Regions from separate parts of the Comamonas guangdongensis genome, predicted to be linked through region 3. Evidence: riboswitches for the same ligand, from Rfam matches in the RefSeq annotation. Region 3 holds a riboswitch; each other region holds the start of a gene.
What was found. A riboswitch is a leader RNA that binds a small molecule or an ion and turns the genes downstream of it on or off. The one in region 3 is predicted to bind glycine.
Positions count from the first base shown of each region.

Region 1: another riboswitch for glycine. It lies ahead of AB6724_RS17885 (trimeric intracellular cation channel family protein); the one in region 3 lies ahead of AB6724_RS00225 (D-amino acid dehydrogenase).
Region 2: another riboswitch for glycine. It lies ahead of gcvT (glycine cleavage system aminomethyltransferase GcvT); the one in region 3 lies ahead of AB6724_RS00225 (D-amino acid dehydrogenase).

Region 1 covers NZ_JBFYGN010000025.1:12,493-16,830, reverse strand. The annotation lists gene ssuE (NADPH-dependent FMN reductase) at 1-457, opposite strand, end outside; gene AB6724_RS17895 (sulfate ABC transporter substrate-binding protein) at 513-1,544, opposite strand; gene AB6724_RS17890 (oxidative damage protection protein) at 1,685-1,960, shown strand; glycine riboswitch at 2,168-2,260, shown strand; glycine riboswitch at 2,274-2,393, shown strand; gene AB6724_RS17885 (trimeric intracellular cation channel family protein) at 2,448-3,113, shown strand; gene mnmC (bifunctional tRNA (5-methylaminomethyl-2-thiouridine)(34)-methyltransferase MnmC2/FAD-dependent 5-carboxymethylaminomethyl-2-thiouridine(34) oxidoreductase MnmC1) at 3,273-4,338, shown strand, end outside.
Region 2 covers NZ_JBFYGN010000005.1:164,147-168,484, reverse strand. The annotation lists gene gcvT (glycine cleavage system aminomethyltransferase GcvT) at 1-773, opposite strand, end outside; glycine riboswitch at 853-961, opposite strand; glycine riboswitch at 980-1,091, opposite strand; gene AB6724_RS06305 (energy transducer TonB) at 1,197-1,709, opposite strand; gene AB6724_RS06300 (MBL fold metallo-hydrolase) at 1,740-2,816, opposite strand; gene AB6724_RS06295 (tetratricopeptide repeat protein) at 2,968-3,297, shown strand; gene AB6724_RS06290 (DHA2 family efflux MFS transporter permease subunit) at 3,399-4,338, opposite strand, start outside.
Region 3 covers NZ_JBFYGN010000001.1:57,058-61,395, forward strand. The annotation lists gene AB6724_RS00220 (amino acid permease) at 1-149, opposite strand, end outside; gene AB6724_RS00225 (D-amino acid dehydrogenase) at 250-1,518, opposite strand; glycine riboswitch at 1,573-1,689, opposite strand; glycine riboswitch at 1,690-1,774, opposite strand; gene AB6724_RS00230 (amino acid permease) at 2,312-3,838, shown strand; gene dinB (DNA polymerase IV) at 4,022-4,338, shown strand, end outside.

The DNA of each region.
Region 1 (4,338 bases), on a different contig from region 3:
AGCCACCTTCGGGCAGCAGGGGAACCCCCTGGTCCGTGGCATAGATGCCCGGCAGGATATGGCGCGCGCCCAGCGACTGCAGCACGGGGCGCAGTGCATAGTCCAGCGCCAGCATGTGGTGGGGGCTGCCGCCCGTGGCCAGGGGCAGGACCAGCTTGCCCTTGAGCGCGGTCTGCGGCAGCACATCGAGAAAGACCTTGAGCAGGCCGCTGTAGGCCGCCTTGTAAACCGGGGTCGCGACCACCACCGCCTCGGCCCGGGCCACGCGGTCGGTGACGGCGCGGATGACGGGATCGTCGAAGCGCGCCTGCAGCAGGGCCGCGGGATCGAGCCGGTTCAGCTCCAGCACGGGCTCGGAGCGCAGGCCCTGAGCCTGCAGACGGGCGGCCACGGCGTCGAGCAAGGCGCTGGAGCGCGAGGGCTGCGAAGGGCTGCCGGCAATCAGCAAAATGGACATGGCTTAGCTCTCCATCGAATCGTAAGCAGATGGCGGCCGGGCCGCCACGCCGCCTTTATTTCTTGCTGTAGATCTGGTCGAAGCTGCCGCCGTCGGCAAAATGGGCCTTGTCCGCCGCTGCCCAGCCGCCAAAAGCCTGGTCGATGGTGAACAGCTCCAGCTTGGGGAACTGCTTGGAGTACTCGGCCGCGACCTTGGCGTCGGTCGGACGGTAGAAGTTCTGCGCGGCGATACGCTGGCCTTCCTCGGAGTACAGATACTTGAGATAGGCCTCGGCCACAGTACGCGTACCCTTCTTGTCCACCACCTTGTCGACCACGGCCACCGAAGGCTCGGCCAGTATGGACAGCGAAGGCGCGACGATCTGGAACTTCTCGGGGCCGAATTCCTTGAGCGCCAGATAGGCCTCGTTCTCCCAGGCCAGCAGCACATCGCCGAGGCCGCGCTGCACAAAGGTCACGGTGGAGCCGCGTGCGCCGGTATCGAGCACGGGCACGTTCTTGTAGAGCTTGGTGATGAAATCCTTGGCCTGGGCCTCGCCGCCATATTTGCGCTTGGCGAATTCCCAGGCTGCCAGATAGTTCCAGCGCGCGCCGCCCGAGGTCTTGGGGTTGGGCGTGATCACCTGGACGCCGGGCTTGACCAGATCGTCCCAGTCCTTGATGTTCTTGGGATTGCCTTTTTTCACCAGAAACACAATGGTGGAGTTGTAGGGCGCGCTGTTGTGCGGCAGGCGCTTTTGCCAGTCGGGCTTGACGCTGCCGTTCTTGACCAGGGCGTCGATGTCGCCGGCCAGGGCCAGCGTCGCCACATCGGCCTCGATGCCGTCGATGATGGAGCGCGCCTGCTTGCCCGAGCCGCCATGCGACTGCTTGATGCTCACATCCTGGCCCTGGGTCGCCTTCCAGTGCTTGGCGAACGCCTGGTTGTAGTTCACGTACAGCTCGCGCGTCGGGTCGTAGGAGACGTTGAGCAACTGCACGCCGCCCTGGGCCAGGGCCGGCAATGTGGGCAGAGCGGACAGGGTCAAGCCGGCAATCAGGCTGGCAGCCAGAGGAAACTTGATAAAGTGGCGACGATTTTTCATGTGACTGTGTTCTTGGAGTGAATGGATAACGGGCTTCACCGTTGCTGTGCATTCTTCAACCGCAGTCTTAAAACTCAAACTACTAAGATTTCAGTTTGTTATTACCTAAACATCTGAAATCAACAACAAGGACATTTTTCATGGCACGTACTGTTCACTGCATCAAGCTTGGCATCGACGCTGAAGGCCTGGACTTCCCTCCCTACCCTGGCGAGCTGGGCAAGCGCATCTATGAAAGCGTGAGCAAGCAGGCCTGGGCCGACTGGCTCAAGCACCAGACCATGCTGGTCAATGAAAACCGCCTGAACCTGGCCGATGCCCGCGCCCGTCAATATCTGGTCCGCCAGATGGAAAACCATTTCTTTGGCGGCGGCGCGGATGCGGCTGCCGGCTATGTGCCTCCCAGCGCAGAGTAAGTTCGTCTGACTCGGACACAAAGCCCCGTGGCGCTGGCCCGGGGCTTTTTTATTGCGGGCGGCTGCACCAGCGAGGGGCCGGCCTGCGGGACAGATGGCGGCGCCGGGCCCGCCCTCGGCCTCTAAAGCCGGTTGCCGCACGACCCATCAAACCAGGCCGGCACAGGTATTAACCCGAATACGGTCTCTGGAACTGGCTAGAATCGCGCCCATCCTGCGGGAGAGCGGAACCTGTCAACGGTTCCCGCCGAAGGCGCAAACTCCCATAATCGCTCAGGCAATAAGTACCGCAGGTGGGTCGGACAAGACCCGGATATCGCCAACTGGAGAGCAGCCCGCAACCACAAGTCTGCAGGGCTCACCGAAGGGGCAAGCATGTCCACCGCGAAGGTGCTCATGCGCAACTCTCAGGTAAAAGGACAGCGGGAGAGGCACACCGGACATTCTCTTTCGGATACGAATGGCCGGTCTTTCCCCGAGGGCTGTCATGCTTCCTTCCGTTTCCCTGCTGGACTCATTCCAGACCTCCAGCTTCACCGTCATGCTGGTCATCTATCTGGTGGCCATCGCCGCCGAAGCCATGTCCGGCGCGCTCGCCGCGGGCCGGCGCAATATGGACATCTTCGGCGTGGTCGTGATCGCATTCGTCACGGCCCTGGGCGGCGGCACCATCCGCGACATGGTGCTGGGCCATTACCCCATAGGCTGGACCCAGCATCCCGAATATGTGTACCTGGTCATCAGCTTCGGCCTGCTGACCACGGTGATCGCCCGCCATATGCACCGGCTCAAGCAGGTCTTTCTGTTTCTCGACGCCATGGGCCTGATCGCGTTCTCGCTGATCGGCAGCAATGTGGCGCTGGAGCTGGGCTACCCCGCCATCGTGGTCATCATGGCCGGCATGATCACCGGTATCAGCGGCGGCATTCTGCGCGACGTGCTGTGCAACCAGGTCCCCGTGGTGTTCCGGCGCGAGCTCTATGCCAGCGTCTCGCTGGCAGTCTGCCTGATGTTCCTGGGCCTGCGCCACCTGGACGTAAGCTCCAATATCAGCACCGTTGTCTGCTTTGCCGGCGGCTTGGCGTTTCGTCTGGCGGCCATACGCTTCAAATGGCGGCTGCCCGTGTTTTCCTATCAGCAGCGCTGGGAGTGAAATAATGCTCCCCCTGTGGCGCTGCGCGCCTTCCCCCTCTCTCGCTTCGCGGGAAGGGGACGACAGCCTCGCTGCGGGACGGCCCTTGCTCGCTGCCTCTGGCCTTTACGCTGCGCCAGTTTTTAAGCGTCACGCCCTGTTGATGCGTTTTCCCCTGCCATGTCCGAACCCATTACATGGATGCCTGATGGCACTCCCTATAGCACCCGATTTGGCGACCGCTATCACAGCGAGCTGGGCGGCCTTGACCAGGCGCGCCAGGTTTTTCTGGCCGGCTGCAAGCTGCCCGCGGCCTGGGCCGATGCCGGCCAGTGGCGCATTCTGGAAACCGGCTTCGGCTTCGGCCTGAATTTCCTCGTCACCTGGGCCGCCTGGAAGGCCGACCCCAGGCGCCCGCGCCTGCTGCACTTTGTCTCCGTCGAGGCCTATCCGGTCGCGGCCGAGGATCTGCGGCGCGGCCTGCCCGACGACCCGCTGCTGCACGAGCTGGGCGAGCAGCTCGCCGCCCAGTGGTGGGGACTGCTGCCCGGTGTCCACCGGCTTTCGTTTGACGAGGGCCGGGTGCTGCTCACGCTGTATATAGGCGATGCCGAGGCCATGCTGCGCAAGCAGCAGCTCACGGTGGACAGCGTGTATCTCGACGGCTTCTCCCCTTCCAGGAACCCCGGTCTCTGGAGCCCCGAGCTGCTCAAGAACGTGGCGCGCCACTGCCGCCGGGGAACGAGCCTGGCCACCTGGTCCGTGGCCGCAGAGGTGCGCGAGAGCCTGGGCAAGCTGGGCTTTGCGGTGCACAAGGTCGCGGGCATACCGCCCAAGCGCCACAATCTGCAGGCCAGCTACGACCCGCGCTGGGAGCCGCGCCACCGCGATGACGGGCTGCCAGCCCCCGTGGAGCGGCCCGGACGCTGCCTGGTACTGGGCTCGGGCCTGGCGGGCGCTGCGGCGGCGGCCAGCCTCGCGCGGCGCGGCTGGCGGGTCAGCGTGCTGGATGCGGGGACCGAGCCCGCGGCCGGGGCCTCCGGCCTGCCCGCGGGCCTGTTCTGCCCCCATGTCTCGCCCGACGACAGCCTGATCTCGCGCCTGTCGCGCAGCGGCGTGCGCACTACACTGCAAACCCTGCAGCAGCTCGAGCGGGCGCGGCAGCTGCAGCCCGGCTTGGACTGGGCACACAGCGGCGTGCTGGAACATGACCTGAGCCAGCCCGCGCATCTGCCGCCCGAGTGGC
Region 2 (4,338 bases), on a different contig from region 3:
TTCAGGGCCGCTTCGACCGGCGTTGTCGTGGTGTCGATGTCATTGCCATAGAGACAGAGCCCCGCCTCCAGGCGCAGCGAGTTGCGCGCGCCCAGGCCCACGGGGGCCACTTCGGGCTGGGCCAGCAAGGCTTCGGCAAACGCTTGAGCCGCATCGCCGGGCAGGGAGATTTCAAAGCCGTCCTCGCCGGTATAGCCGCTGCGCGTGATGTAGAGCGCATGACCTTGCCAGTCGCAATGATTGCCGGTCATGAAGACCAGTGCACCGATGCCGGGGATAAGCCGCTGCAGCGCGGTGGCTGCCTGGGGGCCTTGCAGGGCCAGCAGCGCGCGATCGGGCAGGGGGACAAGCTCGCAGCGGCTGCCGATGCGGCCTTGGATATGGGCGATATCGGCCTCTTTGCAGGCGCCGTTGACGATGAGGAACAGATCCGCGCCGCGATTGACGAACATCAGATCGTCGAGAATGCCGCCCTCGTCGTTGAGCAGCAGGCCGTAGCGCTGCTTGTGCAGACCCAGGCCGATCACGTCCACGGGCATCAGCGACTCGAGGGCGGCGGCCGCATCGGGCCCGCGCAGCAGCAGCTGGCCCATATGGGAGACGTCGAACAGGCCCGCGGCCTGGCGCGTGTGCAGATGCTCGGCCATCAGCCCCTGGGGATATTGCACGGGCATGGAGTAGCCGGCAAACGGCACCATGCGGGCGCCGAGCTTTTGGTGCAGCGCAAACAGCGGCGTGGTACGCAGGGCGGAAGAGGTGTCGGCAGCAGTCACAGGCAAGCGCTCCGGTGGTCAAACCAAAATGAGTTGCCATGCATGGCAGGGCCATGAATGGCCGGGCCACGAATGGCGGGCTTGCCCTGCTGTCCGCTTTACCTGAGAGATTCACTGCCGCGCATTGAGGCCGGGCAGTTTGCTCCTTCGGTGGATGCCATCCGGCATCTCTCTCCAACAAGGAACGCCGTAGCACCAAGGTGCGACAGCGGTTGCCAGTCCTTTTGCCTGAGCGTTTGGGCACCGGGATGGGGTGTCTGCGCCTTCGGCGGTGCATGGCCGCTCGAAGCGGCAGGCACTCTCTCCTGACCTGGGAATTCTAGCCGTGGGCGCGGGCCCCGCATCACCGCAATACGCAGTTTCGGGGTTTTCGATAGGCCAGAGCCGGGCAACTGCTTGCGCGCAATCCGGCGCCCGGCGTGCTCACTGCTTGCCAGCTGCCGAGGAGGGAATGTCTTGGCGCGGAAAACTCAGAGCGTAGGGCTGCTCGAAGCAGGCCGTGACCGGCTTGCCGTCGCGCATGCCGGGTTCGAACTTCCAGCGCTTGAGCGAGCGCGTGATGGCCGCCATGATGCGTGGATCGGTGCCGGCGGGCAGATAGGCCACGCGGCCCAGCTCTCCCTGGGGCGTCACTTCCAGCCTGACCACGACCTGGATCTGCAGGCCCTGGGGAAACCAGTTGGCATGGATGACCGGTGTTCCGCGCTGCTGCGCCCGCGGGCTTCGCTCCAGCTGGCCCGGTGGTATGCAGTCGGCAGCGATCCAGGCCGGCCAGCCCTCGGCCTGGCCGCTGGAGGCCGGTGTTGAATCGGCCTGCGGTTCTGGAGTAGGCTCGACCGCCTGTGGTGGGATGGCGCCGGCGCAGGCACCGAGCAGCAGGGCCGTCAGGAAGGAGGTGCAGAGGGCGAGGCAGCGTGAGTGGCGCGAAATTTCCATGCGGCATTCTCGGCCATGCCGCTCCCGGTCTCAGGATTGCGCGGGAATCAGGGCCTGCCTGGCGCCATCGGCCTCGGCGCAGGCCCGCCACCAGGGCGTTCCCGTATGCGGGGCATCGAGGTCCAGGCGCTCGCCCATCATGGGGGTGGAGATCGCGACGCCGTGTTTCCGGCTCAGGCCCAGGATCTGCTCGAACGGGTCCCACCAGGCATGCATGGCCAGGCTGAAGGTGCCGTTGTGTATGGGCAGCAGCCAGCGCCCCCCGAGATCCTGGTGGGCCTGCAGGGTCTGGGCCGGATGCATGTGGACATAGGGCCAGTGCGGATCGTAGGCCCCGGTTTCCATGAGCGTGAGCTCAAACGGGCCGAAGTGCCGGCCTATCTTGGCAAAGCCGTCGAAATAGCCGCCGTCGCCGCTGAAGAAAATGCGCAGCGGCCGGGAGTCCTGCAAATCCTCTATGACCCAGGAAGCCCAGAGCGTGCGGTTGCCGTCGCGCAGGCCACGGCCCGAGAAATGCTGGGCCGGCGTGGCCGTGAAGCGCAGGCCGTCGACCTCGCTGCCCTGCCACCAGTCGTGCTGCACGATCTTGTCGGCCGGCACGCCCCAGGCCGCAAGCCGGTCGCCAACCCCCAGCGGGCACAGAAAAATCCCCACCTTGGGTGCAAGCACGCGGATGGTGGTGCGGTCCAGATGGTCGTAATGGTCATGCGACAGCAGCACGCCGCGCAGCGGCGGCAGCTCGTCCAAGCCTACGGGCGGCGCATGAAAGCGCTTGGGCCCGGCAAACGGCAGAGGCGAGGCGCGCTCCGAGAACACGGGGTCGGTAAGCCACCAGCCGCCGCGCAGCTTGAGCAGCAGCGTGGAGTGGCCCAGGCGGTAGAGGCTGCGCTCGGGGGCGGCCTCCAGGGCGGCCGCGTTCAGGCTCTGCACCGGCAGAGCCTGGCCGGGTACGGAGTCCGCGGGCTTGTTGAAAAAGAAGTTCCACAGCGTTCTGGCGTCGGGCTTGGGGCCGTTGGCCGGGCGCGGATGGGTGTTGCGAAAACGCCCGTCCGCATACTGGGGCGAGTCCTCGTAGCCGGCGGCGGCAGGTCTGGAGTTCTTGAACAAGATAGATTGCGGCAAGTGGCAGATTCGGCGTAGTTTGGGGCGGCTGCAGCTGTTGCAAGCAGGCGTTTGCAAGAGGCCGTATCGGCAGGCCGGCCATTCTTGCCCGCGGCGGCCGGGGTGAGACACTGGCCGCCACAGGAGCACGCACGAGATGAATCCCATGGTTCGCAATCTGGAGAACATGCTGGCCGCCGGCAAGGACAGCGCATTGCTGCGCTATACCCTGGGCAAGGCCTATGCCGACGAAGGCCAGGAGCTGCTGGCCTGTAGCCATCTGCAGCAGGCCACGCGCCTGGATCCCAACTATTCGGTGGCCTGGAAGCAGTTGGGCAAGGCGCAGTTGGCGCTGGGCGACGCGGAGGCCGCGCGCCAGGCATGGCAGCAGGGCTTGGCCTGCGCCCAGGCCAAGGGTGACGCCCAGGTGGTCAAGGAGCTGCAGGTCTTTCTGCGCCGCCTGGACAAGCGCTCCGGCGAGGCTTGAAGCGGCTTGCCAGGGCCCGAACGCGCCAGCACCGCCATCAAAAAGAGCTACCCGCGCCAGTGGATGCGGCGGGGGCAGCTCCTGGCAGTGGCTTCCGAGGCCTAGTGCGCGCCGGCAGCCGCCTCGGCTCCTCCCGCATGGGCAGCGGGGCGCTTGGTGAACCAGATCAGCACGATCAGGCTCAGGAACAGCATGGACGACGCCAGAAAGATGTCGTCGGCTGCGCGCGTGAACGCCTGCTGGTCGATCATGCGGTTGATCTGCGCGTAAGCCTGCTCGGCGCTCATGCCCGAGGCCTGCAGCTGATTGACGGTGATGGCAAACGTGCCCTGGCCTTGCACCAGCAGCTCGGTCAGATGCGCATGGTGCAGGGCCGCGCGGTTTTCCCAGAGCGTGGTGGCGATCGAGGTGCCCATGGCGCCGGCCGTGATACGCACGAAGTTGGACAGGCCTGCAGCGGCCGGAATGCGGTCCGGCGTCAGGCCGCTGAGCGTGATCGTGGTCAGCGGAATGAAGAAGAAGGCCATGGCGGCACCCTGGATCAGCGTGGGAATCAGGATGTGGCGGAAGTCCGTCTCCACGGTGAACTGCGAGCGCATCCACAGCACCAGCGCGAACACGATGAAGGCCATGGTGGCCATCTTGCGCGGGTCCCAGACGGAGACCTTGCGGCCCACCAAGGGCGTCAGAACGATGGCCAGCAGCCCCACCGGAGCCAGCGCCAGGCCGGCCGAGGTGGAGGTATAGCCCATCCACTGCTGCAGCCACAGCGGCAGCAGCACCACATTGCCGAAGAACAGGCCGTAGGCAATCGACAGCGCGATCGAGCCCGCGGCAAAGTTGCGCCGCATGAACAGGCGCAGCTCCACCACGGGGTGGGCGTCGGTCAGCTCCCAGACGACGAAGACCACGAAGGCCACAACCGCAACCAGGGCAAAGGTGATGATCTCGGTGGAGGCGAACCAGTCCAGCTCCTTGCCCTTGTCCAGCATCAGCTGCAGCGCGCCCACCCACAGCACCAGCAGCGTCAGGCCCACGGTA
Region 3 (4,338 bases):
TGAATCGCCTTGGCCGAGCCCAGGAACAGGCCCACGCCTATGGCGCCACCCAGGGCGATCAGCTGGATATGCCGGTCCTTGAGGCCGCGCTCCAGTTCCCCTGTGCGTTGCAGCGAATCCCCGGCTGCGGTTGGATGATTTCGGCTCATGTTGTATGTCTCCGTTTTGCCATTCGCACGGCAACAGCTGCCCCTCACGGGGCGCTGCGGCTGCCGTGTCTGGCTTGTGGTTGAAGTTGTTAGCTTGAGATCAGGCGCTGGCGGTGGTCAGCGTGGCCGGTCGGGACTGTTTGCCGGTGCTGCCCATGGACTGCAGTACCACGTCGCCGACCATATCGGCGGTGATGGCCGACAGGGTCCAGCCCAGATGGCCGTGGCCGGTGTTGTAGAACACGCAGGGTTTGCTACCACGACCCACGCGCGGCAGCATGTCCGGCATCATGGGGCGCAGGCCGGCCCAGGGCACGACGCTGCGCGTGCTGACGCCCGGAAAGCATTGCTGCACCCATTCGATGAGTGGGCGGATGCGGTCGGCGCGGATGTCCTTGTTGTAGCCGTTGAATTCGGCCGTGCCCGCCACGCGGAAGCGATCGTCGCCGAGGCGGCTGGTGACCAGCTTGGTCTCGTCGTCGAGCAGGCTCACCATGGGGGCCGAGGCACGGCTGGTCTCGTCGAGCAGATTGACCGTGATGGAGTAGCCCTTGACCGGATAGATGTTGACGCTGTCACCGAGCTGGCTGGCCAGCGCGCGGCTGGCCGTGCCGGCGCAGACCACCATGGCGTCGAAGGTCAAGGCTTCGGTTTCCAGACCCTGGCGCACGGTCACGCTGGCCTGCTTGCCATTGCTGTTCACTGCCACGATCTCCTGACCGTAGCGGCATTGCACGCCCAGCCTTTCGCAGGCGCCGGCGAGGCCGCTGGTGAACTTGTGGATGTCGCCGGTGGAATCGCTCTCGGTGAAGTAGCCGCCATAGAAGGTTCCGGACAGCGTGGGCTCGATGGCCCGCATTTCCTGGGGCGTTACGGCGCGGCGCTCCAGCCCGCCCAGGGCGAGCAGCTGCGAGACCTTGCCTGCGTGCTCGAAGCCCGCCTGGTCACGGTAGATATGCAGAATGCCTTTCTTCTTCAGATCGAAGTCAATGCCTTCGGCATCTGCCCAGTCAAACAGATGTTCACGCGCCGCAATCGCCAGGCGCGCGGTTTCGACCGTGTTTTTCTCGTAGTGAGGAATGGCCGCGAGGAACTGGCAGAACCAGGAAATCTTGTGCCAGCTGGGCTTGGGATTGAGCAGCAGCGGAGCATCGCTCTTGAGCATCCACTTGAGGCCCTTGAGGACGGTGGACCAATGGGTCCAGACCTCGGCATTCGATGCCGAGAGCTGGCCGCCATTGGCAAATGAGGTTTCCATGGCGGCATAGCGCTGCTTCTCGAACAGGGTGATGGAAAATCCGCGCTTGGCCAGGGCATAGGCCGTGGTCACGCCCGTGATGCCGCCTCCGATAACGGCGATTGTCTTCATGATGATCAGCTCCAGATGCGTCAAAGGTGGAGTCCGTGCGCAATATGCGCAGCGGACGCCCCCTCTGTTCTGGACCTGAGAGATTCACGAGGCATCGCCGGGGCGATGATCGCTTGCTCCTTCGGTATGCCCGGCGGACGATGGCGCCGGACATTCTTCAGAGTGATGAAACAAGTGATGCCGATCCTTTTGCCTGAGAGTTTCCGGGGCGGTTGCTCCTTCGGCGCTGCGCTGCAGTCTCTCTCGGCATCACTGGGCTAAGGGCCCGAGGGCGAATGTAAGAAGAACGCCATGGCTTGGATATACGGGTTTTCTAGACTTACCGGGCAAAGTGCCGGCGTGGCCGTTTTTTGCGGATCGGCCAGTTTGACGGCGCCATGCGTCACGGTCCTGTTGGTTTGGGAGCTTGATTGCGGGATAGTGCTTGATTTTCAAGCGCAGGATGCCCTCAATTTAATAGCGATACCATCTGTCAAGTGGAGCTGAGCAGCCCCAGAATCCGTCATTGCATTGATGGTGCGTGCCATAGTCATTGAAGGATTTGGGCAAAATGACGGTTTTGCTCGTCAATTGGCTCAGCGGCCGCACCGCTTGGCTGTTGAAGCACCCGGCCGGGGTGGCTGCTGGTGCAGGTGGTTGCAGGACTGTGCGCCCAATCTTCTGTCTGTTGGCTTGATTCCTTTGTCCTCGTTGCAGCGATCAATGTGATCGCTTTTTTGCGTTGCGGCCTGCAATGCGCAAGAGATGGTCTGGTGACTTTGCCTGATGGGCGCAAACCCAGATCACAAGACCCATGTCTCCATCTCCCTCCAGCCAGCAGACCGCAGACGGCTGCAGCGACAGCGCGCCAGCGTCCGAGCCGCATCTGCACCGCGTGCTCAAGCAGCGCCACCTGAGCATGATCGCCATCGGCGGCGCCATCGGCACGGGCCTGTTTGTGGCCTCCGGCTCGGCCATTGCCCAGATCGGCCCGGGCGGCGCCGTGCTCACCTATCTGCTCATCGGCATCATGGTCTACTACATCATGACCAGCCTGGGCGAGCTGGCCGCCTTCATGCCGGTGGCCGGCTCTTTCTCTACCTATGCCTCGCGCTATGTGGATCGCGGCTTCGGCTTTGCGCTGGGCTGGAACTTCTGGTTCAGCTGGGCCGTGGTGGTGGCCGTGGACCTGGTGGCCTCGCAACTGGTCATGGCCTACTGGTTCCCCAATGTGCCCGGCATCCTCTGGAGCGGCCTGTTCCTGCTGCTGATGGTGGGGCTGAACGCGTTTTCCGCGCGCGGCTTTGCCGAGGCCGAGTACTGGTTCGCGCTGATCAAGGTGCTGGCCGTAGTGGCCTTTCTGATCACCGGCGTGCTGATTCTGTTCCGCATCATCAGCAACGGCCATGTCCCCGGTTTCGAGAACTGGACCACGGGCGATGCGCCCTTCGTCGGCAATTTCGCGACCTTTGTGGGCGTGGCCATGATCGTGGCCTATTCCTTCCAGGGCACGGAGCTGGTGGGCGTGGCGGCGGGCGAATCCGAGAATCCGCGCGAGAACGTGCCGCGTGCCATTCGCCAGGTGTTCTGGCGCATTCTGCTGTTCTATGTGCTGGCCATTGTCGTCATCGGCTTTCTGATTCCCTATACCGACCCGCAGCTGCTGCGCACCGATGTGGCCGATATTGCCGTGAGCCCGTTCACGCTGGTGTTCCAGCATGCGGGCCTGCTCTCGGCGGCCACGGTGATGAATGCGGTGATCCTGACCTCGGTGCTGTCGGCCGGCAACTCTGGCATGTATGCGGCCACGCGCATGCTCTACAACATGGCGACCGAGGGCAATGCACCGCGCATCTTCTCCCGTCTGACCCAGAACGGCGTGCCGCTGGTGGCCTTGATCGGCAGCACGCTGGTCGCCAGCCTGTGCCTGCTTTCCTCGCTCTACAGCCCGCAGGCCGTCTATATCTGGCTGTTGAATCTGGCCGGCATGACGGAGTTCATCGTCTGGCTGGGCATTGCCGTCAGCCACTACCGCTTCCGTCGTGGCTATGTCATGCATGGCCATGATGTGGGCCTGCTGCCTTACAAGGCCGGCGCCTTCCCCTTCGGACCCATTTTTGCCTTTGTGCTGTGTCTGGTGGTGACGCTGGGCCAGAACTATCAGGCCTTCCTGGAAGAGCGCATCGATTGGGGCGGCGTGGTTTCGACCTATCTGGGCATTCCGCTGTTCCTGCTGTTCTGGCTGGGCTACTGGCTGGTCAAGCGCAAGACCTGGGTCAGCTATGCCGATATGCGCTTTGACGAGCTCGAAGACATCAAGCAGGGCAAGGTTTCCTCCTGAGGCGCTTTTGGTCCTCCCCCGGGGGACAACAGCATTGCCGGGGGGCGTGCTGGCTGTTTCTCGGCGCATGTGTGCTTGTTTTAGGCATCAAGGCCGGTTCTTGCCAGCGCAGGCAAAATCGGCACTGTGAGCGATCTTTCCCCCAGCCCCGAGTCCAGGCCCAGGCGCATAGCGCATCTGGACATGGATGCGTTCTACGCCTCCGTGGAGCTGCTGCGCTACCCGCAGCTCAAGGGGCTGCCGGTGGTGATCGGCGGCGGGCGGCGCAGCTTTGACGAGGAGCTGCTGGCACGCCATGCGGGGCGGCCGCTGTCCGAGATCCCGGTCGCGGACTTTCCGCTGCTGCGCGATTACACGGGGCGGGGCGTGATCACCACGGCCACCTATGCGGCCCGGCAGTTTGGCGTGGGCTCGGCCATGGGCATGATGAAGGCCGCCAGGCTGTGCCCGCAGGCGATTCTTCTGCCCGTGGACTTTGGCGAGTACCGGCGCTTTTCCAA